2 regions of the Citrobacter amalonaticus genome follow, and region 2 is predicted to be linked to the other one. Evidence: riboswitches for the same ligand, from Rfam matches in the RefSeq annotation. Region 2 holds a riboswitch; the other holds the start of a gene.

What was found. A riboswitch is a leader RNA that binds a small molecule or an ion and turns the genes downstream of it on or off. The one in region 2 is predicted to bind thiamine pyrophosphate.
Region 1: linked by a shared signal. The riboswitch ahead of thiB (thiamine ABC transporter substrate binding subunit) and the one ahead of thiC (phosphomethylpyrimidine synthase ThiC) in region 2 are both predicted to bind thiamine pyrophosphate.

The regions. Positions count from the first base shown of each region.
Region 1 is NZ_CP014015.2:2,769,489-2,772,630, reverse strand. Features, by position in the region: gene sgrR (HTH-type transcriptional regulator SgrR) at 1-1,551, shown strand, start outside; TPP riboswitch at 1,585-1,796, shown strand; gene thiB (thiamine ABC transporter substrate binding subunit) at 1,829-2,812, shown strand; gene thiP (thiamine/thiamine pyrophosphate ABC transporter permease ThiP) at 2,788-3,142, shown strand, end outside.
Region 2 is NZ_CP014015.2:1,535,699-1,538,840, reverse strand. Features, by position in the region: gene thiC (phosphomethylpyrimidine synthase ThiC) at 1-1,778, opposite strand, end outside; TPP riboswitch at 1,864-1,973, opposite strand; gene AL479_RS07375 (Rsd/AlgQ family anti-sigma factor) at 2,024-2,512, opposite strand; gene nudC (NAD(+) diphosphatase) at 2,610-3,142, shown strand, end outside.

The sequences.
Region 1 (3,142 bases), 1.2 Mb from region 2:
TCGCGCCGTCATATGCGCACGCTGCTCAATACCATGCAGGAGCGCGGCTGGCTGACGTGGGAGGCGGAAGTGGGACGCGGAAAACGTTCACGCCTGACCTTTCTGTATACCGGACTGGCGCTCCAGCAGCAGCGTGCGGAAGATCTGCTGGAGCAGGATCGCATCGATCAACTGGTGCAACTGGTCGGCGACAAAACGGCCGTGCGGCAGATGCTGGTTTCCCATCTGGGCCGCAGCTTCCGTCAGGGCCGTCACATCCTGCGCGTACTTTACTACCGCCCGATGCAAAATCTGCTGCCAGGCAGCGCATTACGTCGCTCAGAAACCCACATTGCCCGCCAAATCTTCAGCGCCCTGACTCGCGTAAATGAGGAAAATGGGGAACTGGAAGCCGACATTGCCCACCACTGGCAACAAATTTCTCCCCTGCACTGGCGCTTTTTCCTGCGTCCAGGGATCCATTTTCACCACGGGCGTGAACTGGAAATGGACGATGTGGTGTCGTCACTAACGCGCATTAACGCCTTACCGCTCTATTCGCACATCAGCGAGATCGTCTCGCCAACGCCCTGGACGCTGGACATTCATCTTTCGCAACCCGATCGCTGGCTGCCGTGGCTGCTGGGTCAGGTCCCGGCGATGATCCTGCCGCGCGAATGGGAAACCCTGAGCAATTTTTCCAGCCATCCGATTGGCACCGGCCCGTACGCGGTGATACGGAATACGCGCAACCAGTTAAAAATCCATGCTTTTGACGATTTCTTCGGCTTTCGGGCCCTGATTGATGAAGTGAACGTCTGGGTACTGCCGGATATCGGCGATGAGCCGAACGGCGGTCTGACGCTGAAAGGTCCCACTGACGACGAAAAAGCCATCGAAAGCCGTCTGGAAGAGGGGTGCTATTACCTGCTGTTCGACGCCCGTACCCATCGCGGCGCCAATCAGGCGGTCCGGGAGTGGGTCAGCCGCATACTGTCACCAAGCAACCTGCTTTACTATGCCGATGAACAGTATCAGCGCCACTGGTTCCCGGCCTATGGCCTGCTGCCGCGCTGGCATCATGCGCGGCCGGGCCACGGCGAGAAACCCGCCGGGCTGGAGACGCTCACGCTGACCTATTATCACGAACACATAGAACACCAGGTGATTGCACAGATCATGAGTCAGCTCCTGGCTGAACATCAGGTGAAGCTAGAGATTCAGGAGATCGACTACGATCAATGGCATGCCGGGGAAATTGAAAGCGACATCTGGCTTAACAGCGCCAACTTCACCCTGCCGCTCGACTTCTCTTTGTTCGCGCACCTGTGTGAAGTCCCGCTGTTACAGCACTGTATTCCGCTGGACTGGGAAGCCGATGCCGCGCGCTGGCGCACCGGCGAAATGAATCTGGCCGTGTGGTGTCAGCAACTGCTTGCCAGCAAAGCGATTGTCCCGCTGATCCACCACTGGCTGATTATTCAGGGCCAGCGCAGTATGCGCGGCTTGCGCATGAACACCCTCGGCTGGTTCGACTTTAAATCCGCGTGGTTTGCCCCGCCGGATCCCTGATTGCCGCAACGCGGCAAAATCACTACACTAACGCCGTTCTCAACGGGGTGCTAATTAAACATACACAAAATCATTCAAGCTGCATCAAAGCGGCAAGCGAGTGAATCCCCAGGAGCATAGAACACTATGTGACTGGGGTGAGCGAACTCAGAGGCTGCCTGAATGATGAAGTGTATGGGCTGAGAAAATACCCGTCGAACCTGATCCGGATAACGCCGGCGAAGGGATTTGAGGCTACCGCTCAAAATCCTTTGCCACCCATCTTTTGAGGTGCAAAGTGTTGAAAAAATGTCTTCCCCTTTTACTCCTGTGCGCAGCGCCTGCCTTCGCAAAACCCGTTCTTACCGTCTACACCTACGACTCGTTCGCCGCAGACTGGGGCCCTGGCCCGGCGGTGAAAAAAGCTTTTGAAGCCGACTGCAACTGCGAGCTGAAACTGGTAGCGCTGGAAGATGGCGTTTCACTCCTCAACCGCCTGCGGATGGAAGGGAAAAACAGCAAGGCCGACGTGGTGCTGGGGCTGGATAACAACCTGCTGGAAGCGGCGACGCAAACCCAACTGTTCGCGAAAAGCGGTGTCGCCAGCGAGGCGGTCAATGTTCCTGGCGGCTGGAAGAATGACACCTTCGTCCCGTTTGATTACGGCTACTTCGCTTTTGTGTATGACAAAAACAAACTGAAAAACCCACCGAAGAGCCTGAAGGAACTGGTCGAGAGCGATCAGAAATGGCGGGTGATTTATCAGGATCCGCGCACCAGCACGCCAGGACTTGGGCTGATGCTGTGGATGCAGAAAGTGTATGGCGATAAAACGCCGCAGGCGTGGCAAAAACTGGCGGCAAAAACCGTCACCGTCACCAAAGGCTGGAGCGAAGCTTATGGCCTGTTCCTGAAAGGTGAAAGCGATCTGGTGCTGAGCTACACCACCTCTCCGGCGTATCACATCATCGAAGAGAAAAAAGAGAACTACGTGGCGGCCAACTTTAGTGAAGGCCATTACCTGCAGGTGGAGGTCGCCGCGCGTACCGCAGCCAGTAAGCAGCCTGAACTGGCGGAAAAATTCCTCAAATTTATGGTTTCGCCTGCGTTTCAGAATGCTATCCCGACCGGCAACTGGATGTATCCGGTGGCGAATGTCACCCTGCCTGCCGGATTCGAACAACTGACGAAACCCGCAACGACCCTGGAATTCACGTCAGCGGAAGTGGCGGCACAGCGCCAGGCATGGATTAGCGAATGGCAACGCGCCGTCAGCCGTTAATTGCCGGCTGGCTGATCCCAGGCCTTTGTGCCGCCACGTTGATGGTGGCGGTGGCGCTGGCCGCTTTTCTGGCATTGTGGTTCAACGCGCCGCAGGCGGCGTGGTCCTCGCTGTGGCAGGACAGCTACCTGTGGCACGTGGTGCGTTTTTCCTTCTGGCAGGCCTTCCTGTCAGCGGTGCTTTCTGTCGTTCCAGCCATCTTCCTTGCCCGCGCGTTGTACCGACGCCGCTTTCCGGGGCGTCTGGCCCTGCTGCGCCTGTGCGCCATGACGCTGATCCTCCCGGTGCTGGTCGCGGTGTTTGGTATTCTCAGCGTCTATGGACGCCAGG
Region 2 (3,142 bases):
ATTGAGCAGAATTTCGGGCCGCACATGGAGCAGAAGTGCGCCACTTTGCCGGATTCCTGGGGCAGGGTTTCGTCGTGGTAGGCGCGGGCGGTGAACGGGTCGAGCGCCAGATTAAACTGGTCTTCCCAGCGGAATTCAAAGCGCGCTTTCGACATCGCGTTATCACGGATTTGCGCCCCCGGATGCCCTTTCGCCAGGTCGGCGGCATGGGCGGCAATCTTGTAGGTAATCAGCCCCTGTTTGACATCTTCTTTGTTCGGCAGCCCGAGGTGCTCTTTCGGCGTGACGTAGCAGAGCATCGCGCAGCCAAACCAGCCGATCATCGCCGCGCCAATCCCTGAGGTAAAATGGTCGTAACCCGGTGCGATATCGGTGGTTAGTGGGCCTAAGGTGTAGAATGGCGCTTCGTGACAGTGCTCCAGCTCTTCGGTCATATTGCGACGGATCATCTGCATCGGCACGTGGCCCGGGCCTTCAATCATCACCTGCACATCGTATTCCCAGGCGATCTTCGTCAGTTCCCCCAGCGTATGCAGCTCCGAGAATTGCGCCTCGTCGTTGGCGTCCTGAAGGGAACCCGGACGCAGGCCATCGCCAAGCGACAGCGATACGTCATAGGCGGCGCAGATTTCACAAATCTCGCGGAAGTGCTGGTAGAGGAAGTTCTCTTTGTGATGAGAGAGACACCATTTCGCCATAATGGATCCCCCGCGCGAGACAATCCCTGTCAGACGTTTCGCGGTCATCGGCACATAGCGCAGCAGCACCCCGGCATGGATGGTGAAGTAGTCCACCCCCTGTTCGGCCTGCTCCAGCAGCGTATCGCGGAAGGCTTCCCAGGTCAGATCTTCGGCGATCCCGTTGACCTTCTCCAGCGCCTGGTAGATCGGTACGGTGCCGATCGGCACCGGACTGTTACGCAGGATCCACTCACGGGTTTCGTGAATATAGCGACCGGTGGAGAGGTCCATTACGGTGTCCGCTCCCCAGCGCGTTGACCACACCAGTTTCTCCACTTCTTCTTCAATGGAGGAGGTGACGGCGGAATTACCGATGTTGGCATTCACTTTTACCAGGAAGTTACGGCCAATAATCATGGGCTCAGATTCCGGGTGGTTGATGTTGGCAGGGATGATCGCCCGTCCGGCGGCCACTTCATCACGCACAAATTCCGGCGTGATGTTCTCCGGCAGGCGTGCGCCAAATCCTTCGCCCGGATGCTGCTGGCGTAACACTTCACTGCAGATGCGTTCACGGCCCATGTTTTCACGAATGGCGATAAATTCCATTTCCGGGGTGACGATCCCCTGGCGGGCGTAGTGCAACTGAGTCACGCATTTACCCGCTTTGGCGCGTTTTGGCGTCAGCAAGCCGGTGAAGCGCAGCTCGTCCAGACCGTCGTCGGCCAGGCGTGCTTTGGTGTATGCTGAGCTCCGATCGGTCAGCACCTCGCTGTCGTGACGGGCGTCAATCCACGGTTGGCGCAGCTTCGCCAGACCCTGCTGAACGTTGATCGCCACCTCGGGATCGCCGTAGGGACCGGACGTGTCGTACACCGGAATCGCTTCGTTTTCTTCAAACTGCGGCTCCGCTTTGCTGCCGCCGATGAGCGTCGGGCTAAGCTGGATCTCTCGCATCGGAATGCGGATATCGCTCGTCGAGCCGGTGATGTAGATGCGTCTGGAGTTCGGGAAAGCGGTGCCTTCCAGCGTATCGATAAAGTGTTGTGCTTGCGCGCGCTGTTCGCGGCGGGACAATTTAGGGGTAGTTGCAGACATAGCTCATTCCAAAAAAGTAAGGAGATGGCTTGTCAGACGACGGAGGAGTAATAGGTGTGCGCCGCCCGTTAAGGCTTACGCATAAAGCAGAATTACTCTTGTTCCCTTCGCAGGTTTTAACCTGATCAGGTTCCGCGGATCCCGAATTAACGGTCTCAGCCGGTGTTTTCACACCAGGCACTCCGACAAGATGTAACCTCTGATAAGAGGCAATAGGGGTAAATTACGCGTTATGTGCGCCGAACTCAAGCAGGACGTTTAATGACCGCATTGTCATGCATGGCGTCAAAGACCAGCATGATCAGCTTATCTTCCAGCGCAAATCGGGCTTCCAGCGCTTCGCCGAGATCGGATAAAACCTGTTGAAACTCCAGGCAGTTATCGTGATCAATCGCCGTTTCCAGGCTGGAGTCATAGTAGTCCATGATGCGTTGTGTGTTAGCTTCCAGTAGCGGCCAAATTTTTGTCGCTTTTAAAAGCTGCCCGTTACCTTCCAATTTATGCAGAATACGTTCATAAATACTGAAGTGTCCGGTGGAAAGGTAGTCGACCAGGCTCTGACAAAAATCATCCAGCGCTTTTTCATTCAGCCGCATGTACGATTCTTTGCCAGGCTTAATGCCAACCAGATTGTAGTAAGCCACGAGCAGATGCTTACGTATATGTAGCCAGCGATCAACCAGTTTGTTACTTCCTCTGACGCGCTCTGTCAGGTCTTCCAGCTGGTTTAGCATGATTGACTCCGCAAGTGTAGATTTAAAAACTGCTCACGCAGGAATTGTAAAAATAATGTTATCAACATGCCAGTGAAGCAAAGGTAGTGCAAGAGCTATGGATCGTATTATTGAAAAATTAGATCACGGCTGGTGGATCGTCAGCCATGAGCAAAAATTATGGTTGCCTCATGGCGAATTGCCACACGGCGACGCGGCAAATTTCGATCTTGTCGGGCAGCCAGCGCTGCAAATCGGAGAGTGGGAAGGGGAGCCAGTCTGGCTGGTGCTACAGCATCGGCGTCACGAGATGGGATCGGTTCGTCAGGTGCTCGATCAGGATGCGGGGCTGTTTCAACTGGCGGGTCGCGGTGTGCAACTGGCGGAGTTTTATCGATCGCATAAGTTCTGCGGCTACTGCGGGCACCCGATGCAGCCGAGTAAAACCGAGTGGGCGATGCTCTGTACCCACTGCCGGGAACGTTACTATCCGCAAATCGCCCCCTGCATTATCGTCGCCATTCGCCGTGAGGATTCGATCCTGCTTGCCCAACACGTTCGCCATCGCAACGGCGTACATACCGTACTTGCCGGATTTGTTGAGGTGGGTGAAACCCTGGAACAGGCGGTGGCGCGTGAGGTGATGGAAGA